Regions from separate parts of the Streptomyces sp. 17_S59 genome, predicted to be linked through region 2. Evidence: riboswitches for the same ligand, from Rfam matches in the RefSeq annotation. Region 2 holds a riboswitch; each other region holds the start of a gene.
The links. A riboswitch is a leader RNA that binds a small molecule or an ion and turns the genes downstream of it on or off. The one in region 2 is predicted to bind cobalamin.
Positions count from the first base shown of each region.

Region 1: it holds a riboswitch for cobalamin, as region 2 does, so the genes downstream of both, AC1Z4A_RS21570 (ribonucleoside-diphosphate reductase subunit alpha) here and nicT (Nickel transporter NicT) in region 2, are expected to answer to the same signal.
Region 3: it holds a riboswitch for cobalamin, as region 2 does, so the genes downstream of both, metE (5-methyltetrahydropteroyltriglutamate--homocysteine S-methyltransferase) here and nicT (Nickel transporter NicT) in region 2, are expected to answer to the same signal.

Region 1 is NZ_JBXOWD010000001.1:4,734,668-4,742,293, forward strand. It holds gene AC1Z4A_RS21565 (ribonucleotide-diphosphate reductase subunit beta) at 1-736, opposite strand, end outside; gene AC1Z4A_RS21570 (ribonucleoside-diphosphate reductase subunit alpha) at 736-3,138, opposite strand; cobalamin riboswitch at 3,310-3,449, opposite strand; gene mctP (monocarboxylate uptake permease MctP) at 3,803-5,443, opposite strand; gene AC1Z4A_RS21580 (DUF3311 domain-containing protein) at 5,440-5,709, opposite strand; gene AC1Z4A_RS21585 (aspartate/glutamate racemase family protein) at 5,955-6,563, shown strand; gene AC1Z4A_RS21590 (hypothetical protein) at 6,574-7,215, opposite strand; gene AC1Z4A_RS21595 (Hsp70 family protein) at 7,253-7,626, opposite strand, start outside.
Region 2 is NZ_JBXOWD010000001.1:6,353,453-6,361,078, reverse strand. It holds gene AC1Z4A_RS28790 (hypothetical protein) at 1-21, shown strand, start outside; gene AC1Z4A_RS28785 (response regulator transcription factor) at 83-838, shown strand; gene AC1Z4A_RS28780 (sensor histidine kinase) at 831-1,994, shown strand; gene AC1Z4A_RS28775 (hypothetical protein) at 2,200-2,397, shown strand; gene nicT (Nickel transporter NicT) at 2,407-3,540, opposite strand; cobalamin riboswitch at 3,570-3,787, opposite strand; gene AC1Z4A_RS28765 (FAD-dependent monooxygenase) at 3,857-5,092, opposite strand; gene AC1Z4A_RS28760 (APC family permease) at 5,241-6,773, shown strand; gene AC1Z4A_RS28755 (YIP1 family protein) at 6,869-7,459, shown strand; gene AC1Z4A_RS28750 (cytochrome P450 family protein) at 7,581-7,626, opposite strand, start outside.
Region 3 is NZ_JBXOWD010000001.1:7,132,008-7,139,633, forward strand. It holds gene aceA (isocitrate lyase) at 1-683, shown strand, start outside; gene AC1Z4A_RS32045 (hypothetical protein) at 896-1,138, shown strand; cobalamin riboswitch at 1,236-1,378, shown strand; gene metE (5-methyltetrahydropteroyltriglutamate--homocysteine S-methyltransferase) at 1,550-3,874, shown strand; gene AC1Z4A_RS32055 (universal stress protein) at 3,997-4,881, shown strand; gene AC1Z4A_RS32060 (NHL repeat-containing protein) at 4,969-6,108, shown strand; gene AC1Z4A_RS32065 (NAD-dependent malic enzyme) at 6,183-7,598, opposite strand.

The sequences.
Region 1 (7,626 bases), 1.6 Mb from region 2:
CCGTGACCTGCTGCTGCAGCTCGTCGTCGAAGAGGTCCGGCTCCTCCTCGCGGACGGTGTCCACGACGGAGAACGCGAAGTCCATGTGCATGGACTCGTCCCGGAACACCCAGTTGGTGCCGGTCGCCAGGCCGTGCAGCAGGCCGCGGCTGCGGAACCAGTACACGTAGGCGAAGGCGCCGTAGAAGAACAGGCCCTCGATGCACGCGGCGAAGCAGATCAGGTTGAGCAGGAAGCGACGGCGGTCGGCCTTCGTCTGCAGGCTCTCCAGCTTCTCGACCTCGTTGATCCACTTGAAGCAGAACTGCGCCTTGTCGCGGATGGAGGGGATGTTCTCGACGGCCGCGAAGGCCGCCGCGCGCTCCTCCGGGTCGGGCAGGTAGGTGTCGAGCAGCGTCAGATAGAACTGGACGTGCACGGCCTCCTCGAACAGCTGCCGCGACAGGTAGAGGCGCGCCTCGGGCGAGTTGATGTGCTTGTACAGGGTCAGCACGAGGTTGTTCGCCACGATCGAGTCACCGGTGGCGAAGAAGGCCACCAGGCGGCCGATCATGTGCTGCTCACCCGGGGAGAGCTTCGCCAGGTCGGCGACGTCCGAGTGGAGGTCGACCTCCTCGACGGTCCAGGTGTTCTTGATCGCGTCGCGGTAGCGGTCGTAGAAGTCCGGGTACCGCATGGGGCGCAGGGTCAGCTCGAAGCCGGGGTCGAGCAGGTTCTTCTGGCGTTCGGCGGACATTACTGGCAGGCCTCGCAGGACTCGGGGTTCTCAAGGGAGCAGGCGATGGCGTCCGCGTCGGGCGCGGCCTGCTGCACCGGAATGGTGGCGGGGGCGGCGGCACCGCCGGACGCGGCGCGGGCGATCCGGGTGGCCGGGCGGGAGCGCAGGTAGTACGTCGTCTTGATGCCCTGCTTCCAGGCGTACGCGTACATCGAGCTGAGCTTGCCGATGGTCGGCGAGGCCATGAACAGGTTGAGCGACTGGCTCTGGTCCAGGTACGGCGTACGGGCCGCGGCCATGTCGATCAGGGCGCGCTGCGGGATCTCCCAGGCGGTGCGGTACAGGTCGCGCACGTCCTGCGGGATCCACTTCATGTCCTGGATCGAGCCGTTGGCCTCGGTCATGGCCTCGCGGGTGGCGCGGTCCCACACGCCGAGCTTCTTGAGGTCGTCCACCAGGTAGGTGTTGACCTGCAGGAACTCACCCGAGAGCGTCTCGCGCTTGAACAGGTTGGAGACCTGCGGCTCGATGCACTCGTACACGCCCGCGATGGAGGCGATGGTCGCCGTCGGGGCGATGGCGAGCAGCAGCGAGTTGCGCATGCCGACCTCGGCGATGCGGGCGCGCAGCGCCTCCCAGCGGTCCTCCCAGGCGGCGACGGCGTTGGGGTAGTGGTCCGGGTGCAGCACGCCGCGGGCGGTGCGGGTCGCGGACCAGGCCGGGTGCGGGCCGTGCCGCTCGGCGAGGTCGGCGGAGGCCTCGTACGCCGCGAGCATGATCCGCTCGGAGATCTTGGTGGACAGCTCCTTCGCCTCGGCCGAGTCGAAGGGCAGGCGCAGGCGGAAGAAGACGTCCTGCAGACCCATCAGGCCCAGGCCCACCGGGCGCCAGCGGCTGTTGGAGCTGCCGGCCTGCTCGGTCGGGTAGAAGTTGATGTCCACGACGCGGTCGAGGAAGGTGACGGCCGTACGGACCGTACGGTCGAGCTTCTCCCAGTCCAGCTCGCCGTCGGCACCGAGGTGCTGCGCGAGGTTGACCGAGCCCAGGTTGCAGACCGCGGTCTCGCCGTCGTCGGTGACCTCGAGGATCTCGGTGCAGAGGTTCGAGGAGTGGACGACCGCGCCCTTCTCGGCCGTCTGGTTGGCGGTGCGGTTGGCGGCGTCCTTGAAGGTCATCCAGCCGTTGCCGGTCTGCGCGAGGGTGCGCATCATCCGGGCGTACAGCACCCGCGCCGGGATGGTCTTGACGGCCTTGCCCTCGGCCTCGTACGTGCGGTACGCGGCGTCGAACTCGTCGCCGTAGAGGTCGACCAGGTCCGGGGTGTCGGCCGGGGAGAAGAGCGACCAGTCCGCGTCCGTCTCGACACGGCGCATGAACTCGTCCGGGATCCAGTGCGCGATGTTGAGGTTGTGGGTGCGGCGGGCCTCCTCACCGGTGTTGTCGCGGAGCTCCAGGAACTCCTCGATGTCGGCGTGCCAGGTCTCCAGGTAGACACAGGCGGCGCCCTTGCGGCGGCCGCCCTGGTTCACGGCGGCGACGGAGGCGTCGAGGGTGCGCAGGAACGGCACGATGCCGTTGGAGTGACCGTTGGTGCCCCGGATCAGCGAGCCGCGCGAGCGGATGCGCGAGTACGACAGCCCGATGCCGCCCGCGTGCTTCGACAGACGCGCCACCTGGTGGTAGCGGTCGTAGATCGAGTCCAGCTCGTCCAGCGGGGAGTCCAGCAGGTAGCAGGACGACATCTGCGGGTGACGGGTGCCGGAGTTGAAGAGCGTGGGGGAGGAGGGCAGGTACGAGAGGGTGCTCGTCAGCCGGTACAGCTCCGCGACGTCCTCCAGGGCCCGCTCCGAGTGGTCCTCGGCGAGGCCGCAGGCGACGCGCAGCAGGAAGTGCTGCGGGGTCTCGATCACGTCGCGGTGGATCGGGTGGCGCAGCAGGTAGCGGCTGTGCAGGGTGCGCAGGCCGAAGTAGCCGAAGCGGTCGTCGGCGCCGTCGATCAGGGCCTGGTCGACCAGGGCGTCGAGGCGCTCGGCGTGGGTGGCCACGAACGCGGCGGTCTCGTCCGCGATGAGGCCCTCGCGGTGGCCGACGGCGACCGAGGCGGAGAAGGACGTCGCACCCTGGCCGGCCGCCTCCTCGGCGATGGCGCGGGTGAGCAGACGGGCGGCGAGCTTGGAGTACTCGGGCTCCTCGGCGATCAGGCCGGCGGCCGCCTCGGTGGCGAGGGAGCGCAGCTCCGCCTCGTCCGCAGCCGCGCTGCGGCCGCGCAGGGCGGCGGCGGCGACCTTGCCCGGGTCGGTGGCGGGCAGATCGGCGGTGAGGTCGGTCAGGGCGCGCAGCAGCGCGGTCCCGGGGCCGTCGGTCGCTTCCGTGTTCGCTGAGACGGGACCTGAGAATGGATCCGCGGGCGCGATGGTCACGGTGGGGCTCTCCCTCGCTCGGTCGGGTGGGCCGCTCGGGAGTGCTCGACGGTCGCATACGGGCATGCCTGTCTCCTGGGTGTGCCAGGGCATGCCTCGTAGGCGTCCGCCGGCCCAACCCGCGAGGCCCGGACGAATTCAACGCCCATGGCCGAGCCGGGGCAGGCTCGGGTGGTGGGCGCGCTGTCCGCAGGTCGTCGGACTTCAGGTGCACTGGGTATATGCGCACACATACACCGTTGCGGGACAGTTCCGGATTTCCACCGGATTCCCCTGCGACGACAGCGGAGACGAGCATACATCTAGTGCTGGGCTCCGGAGGCACCCCCACATGTTGTGTCGGGCCGTCATGAAGCGGTTGCGGAATGTGCTATCGGGGTGCTGCGGTGGGGTGTTGGGGGCGGCGCGCCGCGGGGCCTGGGAGGGGGCGTGAGGGGCCCTGGGAGGGGGGCTCGGGCGACGGGTCCGGGAGGGGTGTCCCGGGGCCGCGAGGAGGTCGCTGCGGCGTTCTCCCGACGCCTCCGTGATCGGCCCGGGGAGCGCCGAACGCCGGACGGACTGGATCATTCCAGCCTGTCCGGCGTTCCGGGACGAACGGTATTTGTCTGACGACATTTCTCTGGACGAAGCCCCCGGCTCGGGGAGCGGGTGCGGGCTGCGCCCCTCAGTGCGCCGCGGGCGCCCCCGCCGTGGCCGGGGGAAGCTCCGGCTCGACGCCCGGGTCGCCCGCGTCGGCCGTGTAGTCCGACGGCTTCGTCTGGTCCACGCCGTCCGGCGCGCCCACCGCCTTGAGGACAAAAGTCATGATCACGACTACGAGGACATTGAACACAAAAGCCGTAAGTCCGATGTAGCCCTTCTCCCCGATCAGCGGGATCACGTTCGTGTTGCCGAAGTGGTCCTGCGTCGCGCTCGGCGTCTCGTACGCCCGCCATGTGCCGTACGCCATGCCCGCCACCCAGCCGGCCAGCAGCGCCCAGCGGTGGAACCAGCGGGTGAAGAGGCCGCCGACCAGGGCAGGGACGGTCTGGAGGATCCAGATGCCGCCGAGCAGCTGGAAGTTGATGGCGACCGTTTTGTCCATGGTGAGGACGAAGGCCAGCGCGCCCACCTTCACCAGCAGCGACGCCAGCTTGGAGACCTTCGCCTCGTGCTCCGGCGAGGCGTCCGGCCTGATGAAGTCCTTGTAGATGTTGCGCGTGAAGAGATTCGCCGCTGCAATCGACATGATCGCCGCCGGGACCAGCGCCCCGATGCCGATCGCGGCGAAGGCCACGCCCGTGAACCAGTCGGGGAACATGTCCTCGAACAGCTGGGGGATCGCCAGCTGGCCGTTCTTGACCTTCACCCCGGCCGCGATGGCCATGAACCCCAGCATCGCCAGGAGCCCCAGCATCAGGGAGTACAGCGGCAGGATGGTGGTGTTGCGCCGGATGACGTTGCGGCCCTTGCTGGAGAGGACGGCCGTCACCGAGTGCGGATAGAGGAAGAGCGCCATCGCCGAGCCGAGCGCGAGCGACGCGTACGCCCACTGCGCCTGCGGGCCGGTGGCCAGGGAGCCGCGGGGCTTGCCGGTGGCGGGGTTCTTGGCGGAGAGGGCCTCGCCCGCCTTCGCGAAGATGTGGTCGAAGCCGCCGAGCCTGATCGGGATGTAGATGATCGCCACGATGATGACGATGTAGATCAGGGCGTCCTTCACGAATGCGATCAGTGCGGGGGCGCGCAGGCCGGACGAGTAGGTGTAGGCCGCGAGCACGCCGAAGGCGATGAGCAGGGGCAGGTCCTTCACGAACCAGTTCGCGTCCGCCCCGCCGCCGACGCCCATCACATCGAGCACCGCCTGGATGCCGACCAATTGCAGCGCTATGTACGGCATGGTCGCGAGGATGCCGGTCAGCGCGAGCGCGAGCGACAGCCCCCGGGAGCCGAAGCGGCCCCGGACGAAGTCGGACGAGGTGACGTACCCGTGCCGGTGGGACACCGACCACAGGCGGGGCAGGAAGGTGAAGACCAGCGGGTAGCACAGGATCGTGTACGGCACGGCGAAGAAGCCGGCCGCACCGCCCGCGTAGATGGCCGCCGGCACGGCCACGAAGGTGTACGCGGTGTAGAGGTCGCCGCCGAGCAGGAACCAGGTCACCCAAGTGCCGAAGGAACGGCCGCCCAGCCCCCACTCGTCGAGGCTGTCAATGTTTTCTGCGGTCCCGGCCCGCCGCCACTTCGCAGCCATGAAGCCCATGACCGTGACGGCGAGGAAGAAGAAGATGAAGACGGCGAGAGCCACGCCGTTGACGCCGTCCTTCACCGCTGCTCACCACCCCTGCGCAGACGCTCGTGCCGTCGCACGATCAGGTAGGCCACGACCGTGAGCAGCGTCGATATGACGACCCACAGCATCTGGTACCAGTAGAAGAAGGGGATGCCGATCAAGGACGGCGTGAGCCGGGCGTAGGAGCCGACCCACAGCATCGCCACGAACGGTATGGCCAGGCATACGCCCGCGACGACCAGGGGCACGGTCACCACCGGTTTGCGGCTGGACTCGGGTGTTTGCTCGGGTGGTTCCGACATGCGGTGGCTCCGTCCCTGCGCGATCACTTGCGTAATGCGCAGGAAATCTAGGGGAGGGAGCCTCCGGACGTCACCCCCCATCCGCATATCGGAATGGCAACGCTGGTGCGGCGACGGCGGGAAGGAACACCACGAAGCACCCGGGCATCCTGGCTCACAGCGCGGAGGGAGCGGCGCTCTGCTTCCGGACCTTCTGCCGTGAGGGATTCGCGGAACTCGGTCCCCATGAACACCCCGACGTGACAATGGACTTCATCGCCCTGGCCCGCAGCATGCCCGCCTTGGACGAGAGAGACCACGACGCCATCCGCTCCACCCTTGCCGAGAGCGTGCGCCGGCTCGCCCGGGCCGGTGCTGACTTCTTCGTCTGCCCGGACAACACCGCCCATCAGGCACTTGAACGGCCCGGCCCGGAACTCGCCTTTCCCGGCCTGCACATCGCCGAGGTCATCGCCGACCGCGCGGCGCGCGAAGGGTACGGGCGAGTGGGCGTGCTGGGTACGCGCTATCTGATGGACGGACCGGTGTACCGGAGGGCGTTCGCCGGGCGGGGGATCGCCGCGGAGGTTGCGGACGCGGACGACCGGCGGATCGTCAACGAGGTCATCTTCGCCGAGCTGCTGAACGGCGTGTTCACCGAGACCTCCCGTCGGGAGTACGTACGCATCATCGAACAGCTGGCCGCGCGCGGCTGTGACGCGGTCGCCCTCGCCTGTACGGAGATCCCGCTCCTGGTGGCCCCGGAGGTGTCGCCGCTGCCCACGCTGGACTCGACGCGGCTGCTGGCATGCGCCGCATTCGAGGTCGCCGTCGGGCAGCGGGCCCTGCCGACGTGGCGGGGCGGGCCGGTGTGAGTCGGGGTGCTCAGTGCGCTTGCTCCACGGGGCAGTCCGTGAACACCTGCTGCAGCATGAAGCGCTCACCGTCTGCCAAGTAGCCCGGCACGACCACGAAGCTGACGTCCGAGGCTGGGTCGCAGCTCGACCAGACGCGCTGAGTCGATTCGTCAACGGGGAAGCCCGGGTCACAGTCGTAGTCCCAGACGAATTCAATACCGCGCGTCTTGGCCGAGCCCAGAATTTTCTTGGCCTGAAGGGCGGCCTGCCCGGCGGCGCGCCAGCAGTCGTCATCCTTCCGCGCCTTCAGTGTTCTGCGCACACGCCGCAAGTCTATTTCCGCTGGGCCCAGATACGATACGCACAGGGTACCTACCAACTCGGCAATCTGACGCCGCGAATCCTTGCCCCCTCTCTTGCGAGAACCCAAATAGGCAAGCTTCACCAGCTTTTGGCTCACAAATACGTCGATTTCCTCGGCGAGGGAACGGTGCATTTCGTCCTGGGCGCCCGTCAGGTCATCTCTGGAGTGTGTCAGGTGAGCCAGTAGGGCGTGGAGCTTTTCATCCAGTTCCGCGACCCGTGAGCTGACCTCGCCGAGTTGCTTCAGAGTATGGTCCAGCTTCCGGTCCATCTGTTCCAGGGTTGCTTGGTGATTCTCGCCGTTCATTTCGTTGGTCTCCCTCTGTTGGCTGTGTGAGCGGTCGTTACTCAGCCGGTGTAAAACTGACATGCGCCATCGTGACCTCTTTGGTTTCCTTAACCAATGCGGAGACCTTGATCTCGACCTCACCAAACCTCATGGAGAGGCTTACTGACCTCTGTTCGAGTGGCAGATGCATCACTCTAGAGAGGTCGACCTTCACCTCACCGATCTCTTGGCAATCCGCGTCCGTCACATATATGGGGTTCTTTGAGGCCGTTCTATAGAGGGTAAATCCCAGAGTCCTTTGATCCGAGTGGAGAGGGGTGAACGAGTCTGCGACTTCCTCGTCAACAGGGACGCTCTGCCCGGCTGCCACAAATGTGCTGAACCGGTTTTTACACCTCACCCTGCCGTCTTCCAGAGTGATTCTGTACT
Region 2 (7,626 bases):
CGGCGCCGCGCGCGCAGCTGACACCCCCTCTCCCCTCCCCCGGCGGGACGGTGTTTCCCCGCGAGGATGCGAGGCTTGCGGGATGCAGCAGCAGACACCCCCCGCCCGTGTGCTCGTGGTCGACGACGACCCCACCGTCGCCGAGGTCGTGGCCGGCTATCTCGGCCGGGCGGGCTTCACCGTCGACCGGGCCGCCGACGGTCCCGCCGCGCTGGACCGGGCCACGGCCGCGCGGCCCGATCTCGTCGTCCTCGACCTGATGCTGCCCGGCATGGACGGCCTGGAGGTCTGCCGCAGGCTGCGCGAGCACGGTCCGGTGCCGGTCGTCATGCTCACCGCGCGCGGCGACGAGGAGGACCGCATCCTGGGCCTGGAGGTCGGCGCCGACGACTACGTCACCAAGCCCTTCTCGCCCCGGGAGCTGGTGCTGCGCGTGGCGGCCGTGCTGCGCCGCGCCCGCGCGGCCGGGGCGGCCGGTCCGGGGGCGGCGCCCCCGCTGCGGGCCGCCGGCCTGACCCTGGATCCGGCGTCCCGGCGCGCCACCAGGGACGGCACCGAACTGGCCCTTACCGTGCGCGAGTTCGACCTGCTGGCGTTCCTGCTGCGGCACCCCGGGCGGGCCTGCGGGCGCGAGGAACTGATGCGCGAGGTGTGGGGCTGGGAATTCGGGGACGTGTCCACCGTCACGGTGCACGTGCGGCGGCTGCGGGCCAAGGTCGAGGACGACCCGGCCCGGCCCAGCCTGATCCGGACGGTGTGGGGCGTCGGCTACCGCTTCGACCCGCCCGCGGCGGACGGAGCAGGGACGGACGGAACGGGGCCGGACGGCCGTGCGTGACGTGCTGCTGATCGCCTGCTACGCCCTGCTCGGCGCCGTGGCGGCCGGGCTGCTGGGGGCCGTTGCCCTGCGGGTGCTGCGCCGCCGGTCGGTCGCGGTGTCCCTGGCCGTGGTGGCCGTGGTGTCGGTGACCGCGATGCTGGCCGGGACGCTGGCCGTGGCCCGGGCCATGTTCCTCTCCGCGCACGACCTGACCGTCGTCACGACGGTGTGCGCGATGGCCGCCGTGGTCTCGCTCGCGACGGCGCTGCTGCTCGGCCGCTGGGTGGTGGCCCGCAGCAACGCCCTGACGCGCGCCGCCCGTTCCTTCGGCGAGGACGGCACGTTCGCGGCCCCCGGCGGCGGGGCCACGGCCGAACTCGACGCGCTCTCCCGCGAGCTGGCCGCGACCGGGGCCCGGCTCGCCGAGTCCCGGGAGCGCGAACGTGCCCTCGACGCCTCGCGCCGCGAGCTGGTCGCCTGGATCTCGCACGACCTGCGCACCCCGCTGGCCGGGCTGCGGGCGATGTCCGAGGCACTGGAGGACGGCGTGGCCGAGGACCCCGCGCGCTACCTCCGCCGCATCCGCACCGAAGTGGACCGTATCGACTCCATGGTCGGCGACCTGTTCGAGCTGTCCCGCATCCACGCGGGGGCGCTGCCGCTGAACCCGGCCCGGATCTCGGCGTACGACCTGGTGGACGACGCCCTGGCCGGGGTCGGCCCGCTGGCCCGCGAGCGCGGCGTCCGGCTGACGGGCGACGGCGTCGACGCGGTACCGGTCGAGGCGGACGGCGGGGAGATGACGCGAGTGCTGGGCAATCTGCTGGTCAACGCGGTGCGCCGGACGCCGGCCGACGGGACGGTGACGGTGGCCGCGCGGCAGGAGGAGGACACGGTCGTCCTCTCCGTCACGGACGGCTGCGGCGGCATCCCGGAGGAGGACCTTCCGCGGGTGTTCGACACGGGGTGGCGGGGGTCGGAGGCGCGGACGCGGACGGGGGGTGCGGGGTTGGGGCTGGCGATTGTGCGCGGGATCGTGGAGGCGCATGGGGGTGCGGTGTCGGTGCGGAACGTTGGGGGCGGGTGCCGCTTCGAGGTGGTGCTGCCGCTGGAGTTTTCCCCGATCCCGCCCTTTCCCGAACCAGGGGGCAATTTCAGCCCCTCCGGCGTTTGAGGAGCGGGGGTCCGGGGGCGGAGCCCCCGCCCTGCGGCGGAGCCGCATATCGGAAGCTGCGGGAAGGGGCGGGGTGGGGGAAAGACCCCCCACCCAAAGGGTGGTCACCCCCCAACCCGCTGACGTGATCACGCGTCGTGCGCCACGATGCACCCACCCCTCCGGCCGCGCGGAGCGGGAACCGCCGAAGCGAACGGGATGGCCCATGCCCGACGACGACACCGCCGACCCACTGCGCAGGATCGCCGCAACGATCGACCGGGAGCGGGACCCCTCGTCGCGTACGTGCCTCACCTGCGGCGGCCCGTCCCCCGTCGTCGTCAGCGAGGAGTCCGCGGGCAACAAGCTCCCCGTCATCAGCGTGCGCAAGGAGTGCGCGACCCGCGGCTGCGCCCGGCCCTAACGCACGGCCCTAGCGGCGGGCAGAGGCACGCACCGCCCAGCGGTCCTCGACCTTGGCGATGCGCCAGTAGGCGAGCGCGGCCGCCCACACCACCACGAACAGCCCGACGATGACGAACCCGACGTTGTCGAGGTCGAGTCCGGCGATCCAGCCGGTCACCGGATCCGTCAGGTCCATCTTCTCGTGCAGGACCCCGACCAGCTCGATCGTGCCGATGAGGAAGGCCACGGCGATGGACAGGCCGGTGATGGTGAGGTTGTAGTAGACCTTGCGGACGGGGTTGGAGAACGCCCACTGGTAGGCGAAGTTCATGAACGTGCCGTCGAGCGTGTCGAACAGGCTCATTCCGGCGGCGAACAGCAGCGGCAGGCACAGGACCGCGTACCAGGGCAGGCCGGCCGCGGCCCCGCTGCCCGCCATCACCATCAGCGTGACCTCGGTCGCGGTGTCGAAGCCGAGGCCGAAGAGGAAGCCGAGCGGGTACATCTGCCCGGGCCGGGAGACGGACCGGGTGAGCCGGCCGAGGATGCGGTTCATGAAGCCCCGCGAGTCCAGGTGCTCCTCCAGCTCCGCCTCGTCGAAGCGGCCCTGGCGCATCGCGCGGAAGACCCGCAGAATGCCAGCGAGGGCGACGAGGTTGAGGGCGGCGATGAGGTAGAGGAAGCCGCCGGAGACGGTGGTGCCGACCACGCCGAGGGTCTGGTGGGTGGTGGACTCCTCGTCCATCAGCGTCCCGGCCAGCCGGGTGCCGCCGGCCACCAGCAGCGTCAGGAGGACGACGACGCTGGAGTGCCCGAGGGCGAACCAGAAGCCGACCGACACCGGGCGCTTGCCGTCGGCCATCAGCTTGCGGGTGGTGTTGTCGATCGCGGCGATGTGGTCGGCGTCGAAGGCGTGCCGCATGCCGAGGGTGTAGGCCGTGACGCCGAGGCCGACACCGAAGACCTTGGAGTCGACGGTGTAGTGGTGGGGGACGACGAGCAGGAAGAGCACGCCGAAGGCGACGACGTGCAGGGCGGCTACGACGGCCAGCAGGCCGGCGGTCCGTATCGTGTCCTGGCGCTGCCAGCGGAAGGCGGGCAGCGCGGAGGGCTCAGTTCCGGCAGAACTGCCGGTGGTGGGGGTGGGGGTGGGCAGGGTCATTCGGGGTCACGCTCCAGCACCTCGTGGATGTTCTGTGAGATGCCGTGGCCGGTCTCCTGGCTTACGGGTACACACGCGACCGTCCCGCCTTCCCGGCAGCCGGACGGCGCCAGTGGCTCCGCGCGCCCGTGGGTGGGGCACGCGGCCGGGACGGTAACTCCCCGGTCACAGTGGCGAGGGCCGCTCCGGAATAGGACCACGAGGGTCCGCACCGGTCTTCCCGATCACCACGGCCGGGCCACCTTAACGTCCCGGCCCGCCGCCGGGGGAAAAGAGTGGCAAGTGCCACTTCTTCGCAGGAAGCCGTCCGTGCACGTCAGGAGGGGCCGGTCGGGGCGCCGAGGCGCTCGCCGCCGAAGCCGCGCTCGCCGTCGGACGCCTCCCGCCACCACCGCTCCAGGGCGGCCTGGTCCATGGTGTGCCAGTCGGGCGTCGCCAGGACCTGCGCCCGGCCGAGCCGGCGCGCGAGCCGGACCAGGGCCCGGCCGCTCGGGGTGCGTTCGGCGTCGTACGCCTGCACCGCCTCCGCCCAGGTGCCGGCGGACCGCAGGACGCGTTCCAGGACCGTGGCGTCCTGCAGCGCCTTGGCGGCGCCGCTGCCGGTGTGGGGGCGGGCCACGGCGGCCGCGTCCCCGGCGAGCACGATGCGGCCCTCGCCGTAGTGCGGCACGGCCAGGTCGTACAGGGGCTGGACGGCGGCCGTGGACCGGGGCGTGCAGGCGACGAAGTCCCGCCAGTAGGGCGGGAAGCAGCGTTCGGTCACGGCGGCCCGGTGGGCCAGCAGGTCGTCGGTGACCCTGCCCGGCGGCAGGCTCGTCGGGTCGCGGAGGGCCGCTGCGGTGCCGGGCGGCGCGGAGGTGTACAGCACCCAGTTGGCGGAGACGCCCGTGCCGCCCGGGCCGGGGATGCGGTAGACGATCATGTGGCCGCCGGGGAAGGCGATGTTCGCGGCCTCGCCCTCGGGCCAGGCGGAGCGCGGCTCCGGCAGCGCCTCGGCGGGCACGGTGCCGCGCCAGGCCGGGTAGCCGGCGTAGGCGGGCGCGGTGGCGCTCGTGGCCGCCCGTACCACCGAGCGGTAGCCGTCCGCGCCGACGACCAGGTCGCAGCGGTCCGTCGTCCCGTCGGCGAGGCACAGCGTGACCCCGTCCGGCTCGGGCAGGACCCGTTCGACGGCCGCGCCCTGGCGGTACTCGACCGACGCGGGGATGCGTGCGCGTAACTCCTGCCACAGAGCGCCCCAGTTGTAGGAGCGGAAGGGGAACGGCACGGCTCCCAGCCGTCGTCCGGCGCGCTCCTCGCCGTCGCGGGTGATCCAGGTGCGCCGGGTGAGGGGCACCCATGGCATGGCGGCGTCGGCATATCCGGCCGCCTCCAGCTCGGCGTAGCGGTCGTTGTGGATCGCGAGGCCGACGCCCCGGTCCTGGAGCGCGCCGGCCGCCCGCTCGTAGACCACGACCTCGTCCGCTCCGGCGCGGGTCGCGGCGAGTGCGGCGGCACAGCCCGCGATGCTGCCGCCCACGACGGCGATGCGTCCTCTGCGTCTTCCGGGCATCTCTCTTCCCTTCTTCCACTGGTTCTCCGGTTCCCAGATCTTGACGGTTCGTCGGGCTCACCACCAGTGTTCGCGACACCGCGCAGGTGATGGACGTGCCGGGCGGGCCGGTGTACGAGTGCAGTGGACGACGAGAGGGGCTGCGCCAATGACAGGCACTGCAGGCAGAGGGCACCGGTCCGGCGGGCCGGGGGCGGCGGACCCGAACGTGGGGTTCGTGCGCCGCATCGGGCTGTTCCAGGCCACCGCCATCAACATGAGCCAGATGTGCGGCATCGGCCCCTTCGTCACCATCCCGCTGATGGTGGCCGCCTTCGGCGGGCCGCAGGCGGTCATCGGCTTCGTCGCGGGGGCGGTCCTGGCGCTGGCCGACGGGCTGATCTGGGCGGAGCTGGGGGCGTCGCTGCCGGGTGCGGGCGGCAGCTATGTGTATCTGCGGCAGGCGTTCCAGTACCGCACGGGGAAGCTGATGCCGTTCCTGTTCGTCTGGACGTCGATGCTGTTCATCCCACTCGCGGTGGCCACCGGGGTGATCGGCTTCGTCCAGTACCTCGGCTATCTGTGGCCGGACATGACGCAGACGCAGGGCGATCTGACGGGGCTGGCCCTCATCGCGCTCGTCATCGCGCTGCTGTGGCGCCGGGTGGAGAACATCGCACGGATCACGGCGGTGCTGTGGGGCGTGATGCTCGCCTCCGTCGCCCTGGTCATCGTCGCGGCCTTCACGCACTTCAGCCCCGACCTGGCCTTCACCTACCCGGCGCACGCCTTCGAGCTGACGTCCAATCAGTTCTGGATCGGCTTCGCCGCGGGCCTGACCATCGGCATCTACGACTACGGTGGCTACAACACCGCCGCCTACATGGGTGCCGAGATCAAGGATCCCGGGCGCACCCTGCCGCGCGCCATCGTCTACTCCATCCTCGGCATCATGGCCATCTACCTGCTGCTCCAGGTCGGCACACTGGGCGTGGTCGACTGGCAGGAGATGCTCGATCCCCGCTCCACGGCCTCCTCCTCCGTCGCCTCCGCCGTGCTGGAGAAGACCTGGGGAAAGGGGGCCGCGGACGTGGTCACGGTGCTGATCCTCGTCACCGCCTTCGCCTCGGTCTTCACCGGTCTCCTCGGCGGCTCGCGCATCCCCTACGACGCCGCCCGGGAGAAGGTCTTCTTCCGCCCGTTCGGCACTCTGCACCCCCGCCACCGCTTCCCGGTGCTGCCCCTGGTCACGATGGGAGTCATTGGCTGCGCAGGCTATCTGATCGGCCGTCATACGGATCTGGCGACGCTCATCCAGCTGCTGACGAGCGTGATGGTGCTCGTGCAGGCGCTGGCCCAGATCGCGGCCGTGACGGTGCTGCGGCGGCGGCAGCCGGGGCTGCGGCGCCCGTACCGCATGTGGCTCTACCCGCTGCCGAGCGTGGTGGCACTGGTCGGCTGGCTGGTGATCTACGGCTATGCGGACAAGAACTCGCCGGGGCGGCACCCCATCGAGTGGTCCCTGGCCTGGGTGGGTGCCGGCTGTGTGGCGTTCGTGCTGTGGGCGGCGTACGAGAAGGTGTGGCCGTTCGGGCCCCGCGAGATCAGCGAGGAGTATCTGCACGGACCGGGCGGCGGCCCGGGAACCGACGATCCCGACGCCGATGCCGACCCCGGCGCCAAGGAGCCCGCTCCCCTCTGAGGGGCGCCGGGCGCGGGCGTCTGACGGGGCGTCCGCGCCCGGTGGCGGCGGCCCGGACTCGGGAGGTCCGGCCGAACGGTGATAAAACGGCACCCATGCCCGTGACCACCGCACCTCCCCCGCCCACGCCCGCCGCCCGGCCGCGCAAGCTGCTGTGGCACCGCCTGATATTCGGGCTCTGGTACCGGCCCGTCGAGGTGCTCGACGAGGCACGGGACCGGAGCGTCTGGGGAGCGGCCGCGTTCCTGTCCCTGCTGTGCGGGGCGCTCGGGACGCTGGCCAAGGACTCCTTCTGGCGGCAGTGGGACGTCGGCCCGCTGCTCGCGCTGGAGGCGATGGCCATCGGCTCGGCGGTGATGCTGCTGGCCAGTCTGCTGCTGGGGGCCGCCACCCACGCCATTGCGCGGCGGCTCGGCGGCAACGGCAGGTTCGCCCCGACGACGAGCCTGTTCGTCGTGCTGTTCTGGGCGAGCGACCTGCCCCGGCTGATGCTGGACACCGTGCTGCCGTCCGACTCGGTCCCGGTGCGGCTGGCGGCCTCGGTGACGGCGGCCTTCGGCTGTGCGCTCGCCACGCTGCTGATCCGGGGGCAGCATCATCTGCCGACCCGCAGGGCGGCCGCGTCGGTGGCCATCCAGATGCTCGCGGCGGTGGTCCTGCTGAAGTTCCCGCCCGGCAGCGCCTGATCCGGAGCCGGGACGGCGAAGGCCCGCTCGGTGCGACGGGGGATGCACACCGAGCGGGCTCGAGGACAGTTCTACCTCATCAAGGATGGGTTATGCATCAAAAGCCCGTTCGACTTCCCGCTCACCAGCGCACGGGGAGCGAATTCAAGCCACGTGCCCGGATACTG
Region 3 (7,626 bases), 780 kb from region 2:
CCTCCCAGCACATCCGCACCCTCAACGCCGCCCGCCTCGCCGCCGACATCGCCGACGTGCCCACCCTCGTCGTCGCCCGTACGGACGCCCTGGCCGCCAACCTGCTGACCAGCGACGTGGACGAGACCGACGCGCAGTTCTGCACCGGGGAGCGCACGGCGGAGGGCTTCTACCAGGTGCGCAACGGCATGGCGCCCGTGATCGCCCGCGGCCTGGCCTACGCCCCGTACGCCGACCTCATCTGGGTGGAGACCGGCACCCCCGACCTGGCCCAGGCCCGCGAGTTCGCCGAGGCGCTCCACCACCGGTACCCCGGCAAGATGCTGGCCTACAACTGCTCGCCCTCCTTCAACTGGAAGGCCGCGCTGGACGACGACCAGATAGCCAAGTTCCAGCGGGAACTGGGCGCCATGGGCTACCGCTTCCAGTTCATCACCCTCGCCGGCTTCCACTCCCTCAACCACGGCATGTTCGACCTCGCCCGCGGCTACGCCGAGCACGGCATGACCGCCTACGTCGACCTCCAGGAGCGCGAGTTCGCCGCCCAGCAGCACGGCTTCACCGCCGTCAAGCACCAGCGGGAGGTCGGCACGGGCTACTTCGACCTCGTCTCCACCGCCGTCAACCCGGCCTCCTCGACCACCGCGCTGACCGGCTCCACCGAGGAGGAGCAGTTCCACTAGGAGCGCCCGCCCGCCTGGTTCACGTCCCTACGGAGGGCATCCGGCGTTCTTCACCACTGACGCCTACGCCCACCACCTCGTCCGGCAACGGCTTGGGGCCTGAGAGCCCGGCATGCCCTCAACCTGGGGGACGCAGCCGGTTCGCCACGGCGGGGCCGGACCGTCGTGGCGAACCGGGGCCGCCCGTGACGTGACTCGCGAAGGAGAGTTCCGTGCCCTGGCAGCCCAGTGCCCCGGACCCCGGGTCCCCCTGTCCGCCCCCGTCCGCTCACTGCGTCCTCCTCAAGCCCGGCGAGCTGTTCCTCGCAGCCCCGCCCGGGGTGAGCACCCGGGCGCACGTCCCCGACCTGGAACGGGTGGAGCAGCGCATCGGGATGGACGAGGTCGTCGAGGGGCTGCTGAGTGCTGCCCAGTGCCTCCGCCCCGGCGAGGACCTGTGTGACGCGGGTATGTGACCGACATATGAACAACCCTGTTCGAGAACGGGATTCTCCCTCTAGGGTGGCCGGTGCAGCCGGTTCGCCCCGTCCGCCAGGCGGGATGCGTCGCAAGAGGGAACCCGGTGGGAATCCGGGACTGCCCCGCAGCGGTGAGCGGGAACGACCGCCGTCATACGCACTGGGCCCGGGCGGGTCCGGGAAGCGACGGCCAGTAGGTGTCTGCCCCGGCAGACGTGCCCGCGAGTCCGAAGACCTGCCGCTGCCCGCGTGCGAGCGTTCGCGCGCGGCAATCCCGGTGACCTCGAGGGCGGGTCGGCGTACACGGCGGACGGGCACGCACGACGGTGGTGTCCCGGCCGGCCCGTCGTCCCTTCGCGCCCTCCTCGTGCACCGGGGTTCCGGAAGAAACTCGCGAAGGAGAGTTCCGTGACCAGCAAGTCCGCAGCCGCGGCAGCACGCGCCACCGTGCACGGCTACCCCCGCCAGGGCCAGGGCCGAGAGCTGAAGAAGGCGATCGAGGGCTACTGGAAGGGCCGCGTCACCGCCGACGCCCTCCGGGAGACGGCCGCCGCACTGCGCCGCACCAACTGGCGGCAGCTCGCCGACGCAGGCATCCACGAGGTGCCCACCGGCGACTTCTCGTACTACGACCACGTCCTGGACACCAGCGTCATGGTCGGCGCGATCCCCGCCCGGCACCGCGCGGCCGTCGAAGCCGACGCCCTGGACGGCTACTTCGCCATGGCCCGCGGCACCCAGGACGCGGCGCCGCTGGAGATGACCAAGTGGTTCGACACCAACTACCACTACCTGGTCCCGGAACTCGGCCCCGACACCGTCTTCACCACCGACTCCACCAAGCAGGTCGCCGAACTCGGGGAAGCCCTCGCCCTCGGCCTGGCCGCCCGCCCCGTCCTCGTCGGCCCGGTCACCTACCTCCTGCTGGCCAAGCCCGCGCCCGGCGTCGCCCCCGGCTTCGAGCCGCTGACCCTCCTCGACCGGCTCCTGCCCGTCTACGCGGAGGTGCTGGCCGACCTGCGGGCCGCCGGGGCCGAATGGGTCCAGCTCGACGAGCCCGCGCTGGTCCAGGACCGCACCCCGGCCGAGCTGAACGCCGCCGCCCGCGCCTACCGCGAGCTGGGCACCCTCGACGACCGCCCGAAACTGCTGGTCGCCTCCTACTTCGACCGCCTCGGCGAGGCCCTGCCCGTCCTGGCCAAGGCCCCCGTCGACGGCCTCGCCCTCGACTTCACCCGCTCCGCGGCCGCCAACCTCGACGACCTCGCGGCCGTCGGCGGGCTGCCCGGCAAGCGCCTGGTGGCCGGCGTGGTCAACGGGCGCAACGTGTGGATCAACGACTTCGAGAAGTCGCTGGCCACCCTGGGCACCCTCCTCGGCCTCGCCGACCGGGTCGACGTCGCCGCCTCCTGCTCCCTGCTGCACGTCCCCCTGGACGCCACGGCCGAGCGCGAGATCGACGGACAGATCGCCCGCTGGCTCTCCTTCGCCCGCCAGAAGGCCCACGAGGCCGTCACCCTCGCCAAGGGGCTCGCGCACGGCACCGGTGCCATCGCCGCCGAACTCGCCGCCAACCGCGCCGACCTCGCCTCCCGCGCGGGCTCGGCCATCACCCGGGACCCGGCGGTACGCGCCCGCACCTCCGCCGTCACCGACGCCGACGCACACCGCTCCCGGCCCTACGCCGAGCGCGCGGCGGCCCAGCGCGCCCACCTGGGGCTCCCGCCGCTGCCCACCACCACGATCGGCTCCTTCCCCCAGACGACCGAGCTGCGCACGGCGCGCGCCGACCTGCGCGCCGGACGCATCGGCACCCAGGCCTACGAGAAGCGCATCGAGGCGGAGATCGGCGAGGTCATCGCCTTCCAGGAGAAGACCGGCATCGACGTGCTGGTGCACGGCGAGCCCGAGCGCAACGACATGGTGCAGTACTTCGCCGAGCAGCTCGCCGGCTACCTGGCCACCCGGCACGGCTGGGTCCAGTCCTACGGCACCCGCTACGTCCGCCCGCCGATCCTCGCCGGCGACATCTCCCGCCCCGAGCCGATGACGGTCCGCTGGACCCGCTACGCCCAGTCGCTCACCGAGCGCCCGGTCAAGGGCATGCTCACCGGGCCCGTCACCATGCTCGCCTGGTCCTTCGTCCGCGACGACCAGCCGCTCGCCGATACCGCCCGGCAGGTGGCCCTCGCCCTGCGCGACGAGGTGAACGACCTGGAGGCCGCCGGGACACCGGTGATCCAGGTGGACGAGCCCGCCCTGCGCGAGACCCTCCCGCTGCGTGCCGCCGACCACGCGGCGTACCTCGCCTGGGCCACCGAGTCCTTCCGGCTCGCCACGAGCGGCGTCCGGCCGGACACCCAGATCCACACCCACATGTGCTACGCCGAGTTCGGCGACATCCTGACGGCCATCGACGACATCGACGCCGACGTCATCAGCCTGGAAGCCGCCCGCTCGCACATGCAGGTCACCGGCGAGCTGGCCACCGCCGGATACCCGCGCGAGGTCGGCCCCGGCGTCTACGACATCCACTCCCCGCGCGTCCCCACTGCCGCCGAGGCGGCGGACCTGCTGAGGAAGAGCCTGGCCGCGATCCCCGCCGACCGCTTGTGGGTCAACCCCGACTGCGGCCTGAAGACCCGCGGCTGGCCCGAGGTCCGCGCCTCCCTGGAGAACCTGGTGGCGGCGGCCCGTGCGGTGCGGAAGGAGCTGGACGGCACGGCCTCCTGACGCGTGGGCCCGGACCGGCGCTCCGGCGCCGGTCCGGGCCCCGGTCTGCGCCCGTGGCGCGGCAGCCGCCGAGGATGCACGCTGGAAGCGGAGGTCAGGCCAACACCGGAGGTGGTCTCCGGATGGATGTGAGCGCTGCGTCGGTGATCGCGGAGGTCTCCGACCACCCCCTCAGCAATCACGCCGTGCGCTGGGCGGCGGACGAGGCGGCCCTCCGGGGCATGCCCCTGCGGCTGGTGCACGTCCAGGCGGGGCCGGTGAGCACAGCCCCCGGCACGGCGCCCGGAAGCCGGGCCCACTCCTGGGCCACGCACCTCCACGCCCGGGGAGAAACCCTGCTGCGCGAAGCGCGCGACGAAGCCCTGCGCTGCCACCGGGAGCTGGACGTACGCACGGAACTGGCCTCCGGACGGCCGGCACGCGTGCTGCGCGAAGCGGCCGGGGCCGCGAGCCTCGTCGTGCTGGGCACGCCGCGGTATGCCGGAGCGTCCTCGTTGTTCGCTCCCCGGGACGAGGCCGACGCCTTGATCGGCCACGTTCCCTGCCCGGTCGTGCTCGTGCGGGAGCCTCCCTCCGGCGTGCCGGCCGATGCCCCGGTGGTGGTGGAAGCGGACGGCTCGCCATCGGCGGGCGCCGCCGTCGACCTGGCCTTCGAGGAGGCGTCCCTGCGCGGCATCGGCCTCGTCGCGATCGAGGTGCGCAAGCCCCGGGACGCGGGACGGAGCGACGTCCTGGAGGAAGCCCGGGTGGATATGGCGGAGTTGCTGGCGGGACGCCGCGACCGGTACCCGGGCGTCGAGGTCCGTCAGGAAGTGCTCACCGGCGATTCCGCGGCGATGCTCGCCTCGGCGGCCCGCCGCGCACGCTGCCTGGTGGTCGGCTCGCACAAGCGGGGCAGAGTGACGGACGCGCTGCTCGGATCGGCCATCGGCACCCTGATCCACGGCACGGACTGCCCCTTGCTCGTCGCACCGGCAGTGACGACAATCCATCGCCCACAAGGATGAATGCAGCAAATCCACCATCGGATAGTCGGTCAATACCGCTTTCATGGACCCGTCGCCGAGAAGCCGTACGAGTCCCGGGAGGACCGGTTGGACCGCCGTACGTTCCAGAGCCGGCTGTTTTCGCTGGGCAGCCTGACCGCTGCCGGGGCGCTGTTCGGAGCGCCGGGGAGAGCGGCGGCGGCCGGGCCGGGGCGGAGAGGAGCGGGGGCGCCGCCCCGGCGGTCGGTGGTGGAGTACGGGCTGCCGTTCGCCGAGGAGACGCACGAGATCGTCAAAATGCCGGGCAGGCCGGTGGTGTTGGTGTCCCAGATGTCCAACAGCCGTCTGGTGAAACTGACCCTGGACCCGCGCACCGAGCAGGTGACGGGTGCCGGGGCGTTCGCGCTGGGGCCGTCGGACGCGATGCTGCACGGGCTGGCGGTCTCGTCGCGCCATCCCGGGCGGATCTGGGCCACACACGAGGGCGGGAACCGGCTGTTGCTGGTGGACCCGCGGGCGGACACGCCGGATGCGGCGCCGCGCATCGAGCGGGAGATCGGCATTCCGGGCGGTGGCCGAGGGCCGCACTACGTCAATGAGTACGGCGACGTGCTGTGGGTGACGCTGAAGGGGAGCGACCAGGTCCTGGCGCTGGACCACACGCGTCCGGCGCGCCACCGGCTCTTCGCGGCGAGGCCCCATCCCATCTTCGCCGCACGCCACCCGGCGAGCGGCGACTTCTACGTCAGCCAGGACGGCGCGAGTTCGCTGCTGCGGATCGACCCGCAGAGCGGGCGTACGTCGCAGATCCCGGTCCCGGCGGAGCAGGGCAGTACGCCGGTCGGGCTGGTGAGCGGTCCGGGCGGGGTCTGGGTGGTGCTCCTCGGCTCGGCGGAGGCGGGCACCGGCACGTTCGGCCGGATCGACGGGGACGGACGGATCGTCTGGCACCGGCTGCGCAGCCCGCAGGGACGTTCGGCGTGGCTGCTGCACCTGGCCTTCGACCCGCCGGGCGCGGCGCGCGGGCGGGAGCACGGCCTGTGGCTGCTGGGGTCGTCGATCGTCTCCGACGCCGCGCAGGACCTGATCATCCGGGTGCGGTTCGACGCGTCGTGGACGCGGATCGTCGGGGAGAAGTACGCGGCGCTGCCGACGCAGCGGTGCAAGGCGCACCGCCTGCTGCCGCTGGAGAACAGCGTGCTGGCCACCGAGCTGACGACGGCCACGGTGGCGCAGCTGGGTAATTGATGCTGTTCAGCAGCGCTCAAGGCGGTGCCGGAGGCCGCCTGAGCCGTCCGGCACTCACCCTCGCCCCGGCGGGATCAGTCGGTGTGACGGAGCGCCAGTGCGGCCCGCTTCACCGCGGAGGCCACGGCCTCCGTCGCCTTCGCATTGAAGACGCTGGGGATGATGTAGTTCGCGTTGAGCTCGTCCTCGGCGACGACGTCGGCGAGGGCGCGGGCGGCGGCGAGCATCATGTCGGTGTTCACGGTGCGGGACTGGGCGTCGAGCAGGCCGCGGAAGACGCCGGGGAAGACCAGCACGTTGTTGATCTGGTTCGGGAAGTCCGAGCGGCCGGTGGCCACCACCGCGGCGGTCTGGCGGGCGATGGCCGGGTCGACCTCGGGGTCGGGGTTGGCCAGCGCGAAGACGATCGCGTCCCCCGCCATGGCGGCCACGTCGTCGCCGTCGAGGACGTTGGGGGCCGAGACGCCGATGAAGACGTCCGCCCCGCGCACGGCCTCCTTGAGCGTGCCGGTGATGCCCTCGGGGTTGGTGTTGTCCGCGATCCACCGCAGCGCCGACTCCGGGCCCGCGTCCACCAGGTCCTTGCGGCCGGCGTGGACAACGCCGTGGATGTCGGCGACGACCGCGTGCCCGACACCCGCGGCCATCAGCAGCTTGAGGATGGCCGTACCGGCGGCGCCCGCGCCGGACATGACGACCCGTACGTCGCCGATGTTCTTGTTCACCACGCGCAGCGCGTTGGTGAGGGCGGCCAGGACGACGATGGCGGTGCCGTGCTGGTCGTCGTGGAAGACGGGGATGTCCAGGGCCTCGCGCAGGCGGGCCTCGATCTCGAAGCAGCGCGGGGCGGAGATGTCCTCGAGGTTGATGCCCGCAAAGCCCGGGGCGATGGCCTTGACGATCTCCACGATGGCGTCGGAGTCCTGGGTGTCCAGGCAGATCGGCCAGGCGTCGATGCCCGCGAACCGCTTGAAGAGCGCGGCCTTGCCCTCCATGACCGGCAGCGCGGCCTTCGGGCCGATGTTGCCCAGGCCCAGCACCGCCGAGCCGTCCGTGACCACCGCGACGGAGTTGCGCTTGATGGTCAGACGGCGCGCGTCCTCGGGGTTCTCCGCGATCGCCATGCACACCCGGGCCACACCGGGGGTGTAGACCATGGACAGGTCGTCACGGTTGCGGATGGGGTGCTTGGACGCCATCTCGATCTTGCCGCCCAGATGCATCAGGAACGTACGGTCCGAGACCTTCCCCAGCACCACGCCCTCGATGCTGCGCAGCTTGTCGACGATCTCGTCGGCGTGCGAGGTGGAGGTGGCGGCGACGGTCACGTCGATGCGCAGCTTCTCGTGGCCGGAGGCGGTGACGTCCAGGCCGGTCACCGAGCCGCCGGAGGACTCCACGGCCGTGGTGAGCTGGCTGACCGCGGTCCCGCCTGCGGGGACCTCCAGTCGGACGGTCATCGAGTACGAGACACTGGGCGCCGTTGCCATCGGGGGGTTCTTCCTTTTGGTACTTGTG